DNA from 2 places in the Nonomuraea sp. NPDC050680 genome. Region 2 is predicted to be linked to the other one. Evidence: riboswitches for the same ligand, from Rfam matches in the RefSeq annotation. Region 2 holds a riboswitch; the other holds the start of a gene.
The links. A riboswitch is a leader RNA that binds a small molecule or an ion and turns the genes downstream of it on or off. The one in region 2 is predicted to bind cyclic di-AMP.
Positions count from the first base shown of each region.

Region 1 (5,142 bases), on a different contig from region 2:
GTCCAGTACGGCCCAATGGGCCGGATCGTCCCACCGTCCCGCCGGTGCGAGTTCCGGGGGATCGGGGACAGGGCACAGCAACAGCACCGGATGCCCGGCCCGCCGCACCATGGTGACGATCCGCGCCCACAGCCGGTCGTACGCGGGCCACACGAGAGCGGCCCGCGGGTCGGCGATGGTCACCCCGAGCAGCGCGCCGTCTTCGAGCAGCTCATCCATGTCCATCACGACCAGCCCGTCCGCCGCCCGCAGCAGGTACGGCAACAGGGTCGTCTTTCCCGCGGCGGGAGCGCCCGCGAGCAGGTACAGAGGCGCGAGCCCACCGGCCGGTTGATCTACCACCGGCTTGATCATAGAGAGCCGGCCGACAGGGCGGGGCCACGTGGATGGCGGAGGCCGAGTTCCTTCGCCGACCGGGCCGCAGCCGGTCAGCGTTCGGCCGCGAGGGTGACGCCCAAACCGATGAACACGCTCCCGGTCGCCGCGTCGATCCGGCGGCGCACCGCCTGACGGCCGCGCAGCCAGCCGCCGATCCGCCCGGCCAGCACGCCGACCGTCGCGTCGGCCAGGAACTCCAGGACGATCAGGATGGCGCCGAGGATGGCGAACTGCAGCCAGACCGGCCCCGCCGCGGGATCGATGAACTGGGGAAGGAAGGCGATCATGAACGTGAACGTCTGCGGATTGGCCATGGAGGAGACCACACCGTTGAGGAAGGCACGCCGGCCGGACATTCCGCGGCTGGCCGGATCCTCGGCCTGGCTGTTCTTGCGGTTGCGGATCATCTGGACCCCGAGGTAGATCAGGTACGCGGCGCCGGCGAGCCGTAGCACCGTGAACACGACCGGGAACGTCGTCAGCAGTACGGCGAGCCCGGCGGCGGCCGCGGCGATGTACAACGCGTCACCTGTGATCACGCCGACCGTCGCCAGTAGCCCGGCGCGGGGGCCACCCCGCAGACCGCATCCCAGCACGAACAGCATGTCGGGTCCGGGGGTGATCAGAGCGACGATGGTGGTCGCCGTGAAAACGGCGAGCAGGTGCGGATCGATCGGCATGTGATGATCTTTCCACCTCCGGTGTCGGCGCGCGGCTCCGGGGCCGGCGCGACCAACACCGTTCGGGGCACGCCGGCGCAACTCACGTTCACTGATCAGGAACGGTCAGGCGGCGTAGCGCGGGTAGCCGTAGCCGACGACCTGGGAGGTGGGACGGACGCGCTGTTCGACCTTGCCGTTGCCGGTGTTGCCCTCGATCGTGGAGATCGTGCCGTCGCCGTTGTCCTTGATCACGAAGCCGACATGGCTGATGGAGCTCAAGTCCTTGCTGCCGCTCCAGGAGTAGAAGACCACGGCGCCGGGCTTGGCCACGGTGCCCCAGCGGTGGTTGCCGGCGAACCACTTGGCGTGGGCCACGGTGTAGGCGTCCCAGCCGACCTGGGAGCGGGCGCCGCTCTCCTCGCCGACCCAGGAGACGAACATCGAGCACCAGGCGGCGTTCAGGTAGTCCTGCCTGGTGCCGCCGTCACGCTGGACGGTCTCGGCGGCGCGGGGTGAGTTCACGTACCACTGCTGGAACTTGGTGCCGCCGCCGTTGGCGTCCTCGGACGTGCCGACCTGGGCCTTGGCCAGGTTCAGGACCTGCTGGGCGGTGACGTTCACCTTGGCCTCGCCGTTCCTGCCGCCCTGCGCGGAGGCGGGGGCGGCCTGAGCGGCCTGGGCGGTGGCGGGGGCGGCCTGAGCGGCCTGGGCGGTGGCGGGGGCGGCCTGAGCGGCCTGGGCGGTGGCGGCGTGCCGTGTGGGGGCCGTGGCCGCCGTGTCGGCGTTCGCCGCGGTGTGGGTGCCGAGGGCGGCGGCGGTGATGGTCGCGCCGAGCGCGATCTTGGCGTAGTTGATCTTGGGGGTGCGGATGATGATGATTACTCCTTGCTTCCATTCCGCTTACCGGGTTAGCTGACGGGCTCGGGCGTGGAAGCTGCCCTACGGCACATTGATGTGCCGATTAGCCCCGATCGAGACATGGGTCCCCGGTCCCGCGCACAGGCGGGTTCAGCGGTCACAGGTGATTTCCTGTGATGCATGTGATGGGTATGACGTCCGTACTCGGACATTGGCGGCGCGGCCGGGAGGGATGCTCACTGTCTAGGCCAGGCGCACAGATGGGTACAACGCACCCCTGACCTGGGTAATTCCATCGCAATGAAATCGCCACGCCAGGCCCGCCCAGCTCGTCGATCCGTCAAGTGGCGGGGGCACCTTGTTGATGTCGTGCCAGGGCGCATCCGGAGAAAGTTCGCCTACGGTCTGTCGAAATCGCGTCGCCCGTCCGACGTAGAGGCGTACCGACCAGTCATACAGCCAGGGAGACCCTCATGGCCCAGTACGCGATCCTCATCTTCGACAACGCCGAAGCCGGCGACTACACCCCTGAGCAGCAGGCGGCGAGCCAGCGGCACGCCGACGATCTCGTCGACTCCGGCGCCATGATCGCAGCGTACGCGCTGCGGTCCGCCGACACCGCCACCTCGTTGCGCGGCGACGTGGTCACTGACGGCCCCTTCATCGACTCCAAGGAAGTCATCGCCGGCGTCTGCGTCATCGAGGCCCCCGACCTGGACGCCGCCCTGGACCTGGCGCGTCGTAACCCCGCCGTCCAGTGGGGCCGTGGCGGTGTCGAGGTGCGTCCTGTCGCAGGCGGCATCGCGCCCATCGCCCGATGACGGCCGCGGCGGACGCGGGACAGGCAGAGGCGGACGCGGGGCAGGCGGTCGCCGACGCGCATCGGCGCGAGTGGGCTTTCGTGCTCGCCGCGACCGTGCGCGTCGCGCGGGATCTGGACCTGGCTGAGGAGTGCGTTCAGGAGGCGTATGCCGTGGCGCTCTCGGCCTGGGAACGCCATGGAATCCCCGCCAACCCCGCCGCGTGGCTCACCACCACGGCCAAGCGCAGGGCGATGGACGCGATCCGCCGCGAGCGGACCTTCCGGTCGAAGCTGCCGCTGCTGGTGGAGCCCGACGAGCTCGCTCCGCACAGGCTGACGGAAGGAGATGAGGGAGACCAAAAAGAGGGGGATCGAGAAGAGGGGGACGCGGTGGAACTGGAAGGTGCCGTACCCGATGAACGGCTGCGACTCATCTTCACCTGCTGCCATCCCGCGCTCGCGCAGGAGGCGCAGCTCGCGCTCACGCTGCGGCTGGTGTGCGGGCTGCCGACACCGGACGTCGCCCGGGCACTGCTGGTGTCGGAGCAGACCATGGCCGCCCGGATCACCCAAGCGAAGAAGAAGATCTCCGTCGCCCGCATCCCCTACCGGGTGCCGCGCCCGGCGGAGCTGCCGGACCGGCTGGCAGCCGTACTCGGCGTCCTGCACCTGCTGTTCACCGCCGGGCACACGGCGCCCTCCGGCCCGGCGCTCATGCGCACCGACCTGGCCGACCGCGCGCTGCACCTGGCCCGCGCGCTGCGAGAGCTCATGCCCGACGAGCCCGAGGTCGGCGGGCTGCTGGCACTGCTCGTGGTCACCGACGCCCGGCGCGCGACCCGGACCGGCGCTGACGGCCGGCTGCTGCGGCTTGAGGAGCAGGATCGCTCGCTGTGGGACCGCAGTGCGCTGGCCGAGGCGCACGAGCTGATCGTGGCCGGGCTGCGCGGCGGCCGCGCGGGGCGCTACCTGCTGCAGGCGGCGATCGCCTCGCTGTACGCCGAAGCGCCCTCGTACGAGCAGACGGACTGGCCACAGATCGTGGCACTGTACGACAGGCTGCTGGCGCTCTGGCCCTCACCGGTCGTCGCGCTGAACCGGACCGTTCCGGTGTCGATGCTCCATGGACCGGCGGTCGCACTGACGCTGGTGGAGGCGCTGGAGCAGGATGGCCGGCTCTCCCGGTACCAGTACCTACCGGCGATCAAGGCAGACCTGCTTCGCCGACTCGGCCGTACGGACGAGTCGGCGGCCGCTTACCGGCAGGCGCTGGAGCTGACCGACAACGAGGTTGAGCGGGCCTTCCTCACCGGGCGTCTAACCGGCCAAGCGTGACAAGGCTCAGCCAGGGCCGAGGAAGGTGATCCCCGGCCCTGGCGCGCCGTGAACTACGCCAGGCCCAGCTGCGCCTCGAAACGACCCTCTTCGAGGCGCCGCTTCACGGTGGTCAGGAAGCGGGCCGCGTCAGCGCCGTCCACGAGGCGGTGGTCGTACGTCAGCGCCAGGTACACCATCGACCGAACGGCGATGACCTCGCCCTCAGCGGTGTCGATCACGACGGGACGCTTCACGACGGCGCCGGTGCCGAGCATGCCGACCTGCGGCTGGTTCAGGATCGGCGTGTCGAACAGGGCGCCGCGGCTGCCCGTGTTGGTCAGCGTGAACGTGCCGCCGGTGATCTCGTCGGGCGTCACCTTGTTGGCGCGGGTGCGCTCGGCCAGGTCGGCGGTCTTGCGGGCGAGGCCGGCCAGGTTGAGGTCGCCGGCGTTCTTGATGACCGCCGCGATCAGGCCGCGCTCGGTGTCGACCGCGAGGCCCAGGTGCTCGACGTCGAAGTAGGTGACCTCCATGGTCTCGTTGTTGATCGTGGCGTTGAGCTTCGGGTGCTGCTTGAGCGCCTCGATGGCCGCCATCTCGAAGAACGGCATGAACGACAGCTTGACGCCCTCGCGGCGCAGGAAGTCGGCCTTCGCCTGGTCACGCAGCCGGGCGATCTTGGTGACGTCGACCTCGACGACCGTGGTGAGCTGGGCCGCGGTCTGCAGCGACTCGACCAGGCGCTTGGACATGGTCTGCCGCAGTCGCGACATCTTCTCCGTACGGCCGCGCAGCGTGGTGTCGACCTCGACGGGCTCGGGAGCGGCGGCGACCGGAGCCGGCGCGGCCTGAGCGGATGCGGCGGCGGGAGCCGGAGCGGCCTGTGCGGCGGCGGGAGCCGGCGCTGCGACCTGCTCGCGCTGCGACTTGGCGGCCTCCAGGACGTCCTGCTTGCGGATGCGACCGCCCACGCCGGTGCCGGTGATCGCCTCGAGGTCGACACCGTGCTCGTTGGCGAGCTTGCGCACCAGCGGCGTCACGTAGGGGCTGTCGCCCGAGGACGGCAGCGGGGTCGGCTCGGTGGCGGCCGGGGCCTGCTGAGCGGGCGCCGGAGCGGCCGGAGCC
Region 1 covers NZ_JBFAIF010000001.1:437,949-443,090, reverse strand. The annotation lists gene AB0H88_RS02140 (AAA family ATPase) at 1-342, opposite strand, end outside; gene AB0H88_RS02135 (LysE family translocator) at 429-1,058, opposite strand; gene AB0H88_RS02130 (CHAP domain-containing protein) at 1,164-1,661, opposite strand; cyclic di-AMP (ydaO/yuaA leader) riboswitch at 1,923-2,064, opposite strand; gene AB0H88_RS02125 (YciI family protein) at 2,372-2,719, shown strand; gene AB0H88_RS02120 (DUF6596 domain-containing protein) at 2,716-4,035, shown strand; gene sucB (2-oxoglutarate dehydrogenase, E2 component, dihydrolipoamide succinyltransferase) at 4,089-5,142, opposite strand, start outside.
Region 1: another riboswitch for cyclic di-AMP. It lies ahead of AB0H88_RS02130 (CHAP domain-containing protein); the one in region 2 lies ahead of AB0H88_RS40820 (NlpC/P60 family protein).

Region 2 (5,142 bases):
TACTGCTGCTGGCCGTAGCCCGGCTGGGACGGCTGCTGTTGCCCGTAACCGGGCTGCTGGCCGTAACCGGGTTGCTGGCCATAGCCGGGCTGCTGGCCCGACGGGGGTTGCTGGCCATAGCCGGGCTGCTGGCCCGACGGGGGCTGCTGGCCGTACTGCTGCTGGCCGTAGCCGGGTTGCGACGGCTGCTGCTGGCCGTAGCCCGGCTGGGACGGCTGCTGCTGCCCGTAACCGGGCTGCTGGCCGTATCCGGGCTGGGATTGCGGTTGCTGGCCGTAACCGGGTTGCGATTGCGGCTGCTGGCCGTATCCGGGCTGGCCGTACTCGGGTTGCTGACCCGAAGCCTGCTGCTGACCGTATCCGGGCTGCTGGCCGTATCCGGGCTGCTGACCGTATTCAGGTTGCTGGCCGTAGCCGGGCTGCTGCCCGTACTGCGGCTGTTGTCCATACTGCGGTTGCTGTGGCTGCTGGCCGTAGCCCTGCTGCTGCTGCTGCCCGTACTGCGGCTGCTGGCCGTAGCCCTGCTGCTGCTGACCGTAGTTGGGCTGCTGACCGTAGGCGTCGTCCGCCCGGTAGCCAACGACCGTCGCATCCGGGTCGGGCTCGCCATAGGGACGGCCCGCGTTGTGATGTCCGTATTCAGTCCCGCCAGGCGCAGAGTTCTCGCCGGATTCGTCCTGTGGATACGGCGGCTGTCCGGTGCTCACCGTGTCACCTCGCTTCGAGTGCGCATGTGGCACGTGTCAGGACACATGCCTGTGCTGCCCAACGTATCGACATAGGTATCAACAATCACCTTTCCCATTAGTCAAGGTCCGCGTCACCCGATGTCAGGTGGAGAAGCATGCGGGTGTTCCCCAGGGTGTTGGGCTTGACGTGTTCGAGGTCGAGGAACTCGGCGACACCCTCGTCGTACGAGGCCAGCAGCTCCGCATAGACCTCGGGTGAGACCGGGGTGCCCTGTACGGGGCGGAATCCATGCCTCGCGAAAAAATCCACCTCGAAAGTCAGACAGAAAACCCGGCGCAGGCCGAGTTCCCGGGCCGTTTTGATCAAGGAGGAGACGATCCGATGCCCGATTCCGAAGCCACGGAACTCCGGATCGACGGCCACCGTGCGAATCTCCGCGAGATCCTCCCAAAGAACATGCAGCGCGCCACAGCCGACCACTTGGCCGCCGCGCTCGGCGATCCAGAACTCCTGCACGTCCTCGTACAGCGTGACGGTGGCCTTCTCCAGAAGCCGGGGTCCAGCGCCCGCGTATGTGTCGACCAGGAGACGGATCGTCCTGACATCCGGCGTGCGGGCACGCCGGACGACGACTTCCGTGTCCGGGACTGTCACTTCGGCGACCTGCTCCATGGGTCTCCAGCGTACAGATCCGATTACGGCCTCCCCCTAACTCTGACGTCTCTCCCATCTCATGACATCTCGTGGTTGATCGAGCACGATGCGGGATCCCTTGGCACACAGGCTTCCATGCCTTGACGAACTTGGTGCAAAAAGGACATAAAGTTTGTTCAGCACCGGCAAGCACGAGATCACCTCGTGACCCTTCGGTTGCGAAACCTCTACAGACTTGGCAGTTCTGGTTGAGCACGAACCCGGAGTGCACTAGTGTCCAGCGACGATGTCACCCACGCGAGCCAGCGTGGAGACACGCCCAATCCCGCAAGGGAGCCGGGGACCCGCCGGTGGCGACCTCATCCCGACGCCACCACCCATGGGGTGAATCCGAGCGAGTCGTTCGGTAGGGCTGCTCCGGCCCGAACCCGTCAGCTAACCCGGTAGGCGCCGATGAGAGGAGCTGGTTGGTGAAGCAGACCCGCGATCGCGAGGGGAAGCCGGCGGGCGCTCACGCCCGCCTTCCGGAGCTCCGGAAGGTCCCCACCCGGTTGGGTGTCATCGCGGCGACCATCGCCACCCTCCTCTTCGCCGTCCCCGTCGGCTCCGCCGTCGCCGATCCCAAGCCCTCCCTGAAGGACCTGTCCAAGCAGGCCGAGGAGCTCCACACCCAGATCGAGACGCTCAGCGAGGAGTTCAACGGTCAGCGGGAGAAGCTCAAGACCGCCAAGAAGTCGGCTGAGGCGGCCCGGAAGACGCTGTCCACCAGTGAGGCCGATCTGGCCGCCAAGCGCGCCAAGGCCGCGATGCTGGCCCAGAACGCCTACATCAACGGCGGCTTCGGCCAGGCACTGAACTTCGCCACCTCCGAGGACCCCGAGAGCTTCCTCGACCGGGCGGCCACCACCTACGCGCTGGAGCAGCAGCAGGGCTTCGAGGTCAACCAGGTGACCACGGCCAGGGCGGCCGCCGAGCAGGCGAGGGCCAGCGCCAAGACGCGCATCGACGAGGTCGAGAAGATCGTCGAGAACCTCGGCACCAAGCGCGACAAGATCACCGCGCTCGTCGCCAAGGTCGAGAGCAGCCTCTTCAAGCGGGCGATCGGCGAGGCGGGCCGTCCCGGCACCCGGGCCTCGCGGGTCAATCTGCCGGTGATCGGCGCCGGCAAGGCCGCCACGGCCGCCAGGTGGGCGCTCACGCAGCAGCTCAAGCCGTACGTCTGGGGCGCCGAGGGGCCGACCTCGTACGACTGCTCCGGCCTCGTGATGGCTGCCTACCAGCGGGTGGGCATCTCACTGCCGCACTACACGGGCGACCAGTGGACGGCCGGACGGCACATCTCCAAGGAGGAGCTGCGCGCCGGCGACCTGGTCTTCTTCTATGGCGACCTGCACCACGTCGGCATCTACATCGGCGGCGGCATGATGGTCCACGCACCGCAGACCGGTGACGTCGTGCGGATCGCGTCCATCGCCCGCCGTCCGTTCGCGGGCGCCGTACGCATCGCCGACTGACCTCCGCGCGCCACAGGCACTCCGACGGCCGACGCTTCGGCCGCCGGCACAGTGACAGCAGGTGCTCTCAGAGCCTAAACCCCCACTCACAGCAGGTGCTCTGGCGGTCGGCTCTCTGACAGCTGGGGCCCTGGCGGCTGGGCCGGTCGAGCGGTCAGATGAGCTGGCGGCGGGCGGCCCAGGCCACGGCCTCGATCGCGGTGGCGACTCCGATGCGGTCGCAGATACCCCGTAGTCTCCGGCGTACCGTGCGCCCGCTGATATCCAGTCGTCTGCCAACGCGATCAACCGTGACCCCCTTGGCAAGCTCCGCCAGCAACGCAAGATCCGCGTGGCTGAGCTCGACGCTCTCAGTGAGCACATACATCGGGAGCCCTCCCCCCAACAGCAGAACTCGAGACGTCTATGTCCGAGCAGGACTGCTGTTCGTCTCGCAGACGGTAAACGCATTCTGGAAAGGTCGTCAAGCCAGCGAATACCGCCCTCTGACCATCGCCATTGACATGATCCGCTGTATGTGAAGTACTCCCCATATGTCGGCACACTTCGGGGCCAGATGAGGGATCACAGCCGTCCTTACAACGGCTCCGGCGCGAGCCCCGCGGACTCGCTGGACTTCGATCCATGGAACGCGAATATTATTCGCACTTCATAGGCGCGATATCGGAAATGTGGCTGCTTGCGGCCGGGTCGGCAGGGCGCGCCAAGGAGTATGAACGGTTCAGGCACCGGAGGAAGGCGTCGTCCATCGCGGCCCGTCGCGGGCGGCCGAGAGATCGCTTGCCCGGCGCGCCGGGCCGCGTCAAGGAACCGGCGAAGGTCGCCGCCCGCGTTCTCCTACTCGCCGCAGGAGACCGGACCGCTGTCAACCCCATCGCCGGCGGTGCCCGTGCGCGGGCGACGCGAACCGGTTCGGCCCGGCGTGGGAGCCGGGCCGACCGCCTTCGGTGACAGGCGGGTCAGTTGGTCGGCTTGACCAGCGGGAACAAGATCGTTTCCCGGATGCTCTTGCCGGTGAAAGCCATGATCATCCGGTCGATCCCGGCCCCCATGCCACCCGTGGGCGGCATGGCGTACTCCAGCGCCTGCAGGAAGTCCTCGTCGAGCTGCATGGCCTCCACGTCGCCCCCGGCGGCCAGCAGTGACTGCTCCACCAGGCGCCGGCGCTGCTCGACCGGGTCGACGAGCTCGGAGTAGGCGGTGCCCAGCTCGGTGCCGAACCCGATGAGGTCCCACTTCTCGGTCAGCAGCGGGTTGTCGCGGTGCTGGCGGGTCAGCGGGGAGGTTTCCAACGGGTAGTCCATGACGAACGTCGGCTGGATGAGCGTGTGCTCGACGAGGGCCTCGAAGATCTCCTGGACGAGCTTGCCCTGGCCCCACTTCGGGTCCCAGTGGATGTCGCGCCCGTCGGCGAATTTCCGGACCTGCTCGAGCGGGGTGTCGGTGGTGACCTCCTCGCCGAGCGCCTCGGACACCGCCCCGTACAGCGTGATGCGCGGCCACTCCGGGATGCCCAGGTCCACCTCGACGCCGTCGTGGACGACCACCGAGGTGCCCAGCGCGGCCAGGACGGCCTTCTGGTACATCCGCTGGGTCAGGTCGGCCATGTCGTTGTAGTCGAGGTAGGTGCCGTACGCCTCGATCATCGTGAACTCGGGGTTGTGCGTGGAGTCCGCGCCCTCGTTGCGGAAGTTGCGGTTGATCTCGAAGACCTTCTCGATGCCGCCGACCACGAGCCGCTTCAGGTAGAGCTCGATCGCGATGCGAAGGTAGAGCTCCATGTTGTACGCGTTGATGTGGGTCTTGAACGGCCGGGCCGTCGCGCCGCCGTGGATCGGCTGCAGCATGGGCGTCTCGACCTCGAGGTAGCCCTCCTCATGCCAGAAGTCGCGCACCGCGCGCACCGTGGCGCTACGTATGCGGGCCATCTCCCGGGCCTCGTCATTGACGATGAGGTCGACGTAGCGCTGGCGTACGCGGGCCTCTGGGTCGGTGAGGCCGACGTGCTTCTCCGGCAGCGGGCGCAGGCACTTGGCGGTGATCTGCCAGCGGTCGGCCAGGATCGACAGCTCGCCGCGGCGGGAGGTGATGACCTCGCCCTCCACGCCCACGTGGTCGCCCAGGTCGACGTCGCGCTTCCAGGCCGCCAGCGACTCCTCGCCGACCTTGTCGAGCGAGATCATCACCTGTAGGTCGCCGCTGCCGTCGCGGAGTGTGGCGAAGCAGAGCTTGCCGCCCACGCGGTTGAGCATGACGCGGCCCGCGACGCCGACCTTGTCGCCGG
Region 2 covers NZ_JBFAIF010000019.1:104,132-109,273, reverse strand. The annotation lists gene AB0H88_RS40830 (hypothetical protein) at 1-782, shown strand, start outside; gene AB0H88_RS40825 (amino-acid N-acetyltransferase) at 805-1,362, opposite strand; cyclic di-AMP (ydaO/yuaA leader) riboswitch at 1,651-1,809, shown strand; gene AB0H88_RS40820 (NlpC/P60 family protein) at 1,815-2,858, shown strand; gene AB0H88_RS40815 (LuxR C-terminal-related transcriptional regulator) at 3,013-3,225, opposite strand; gene lysX (bifunctional lysylphosphatidylglycerol synthetase/lysine--tRNA ligase LysX) at 3,818-5,142, opposite strand, start outside.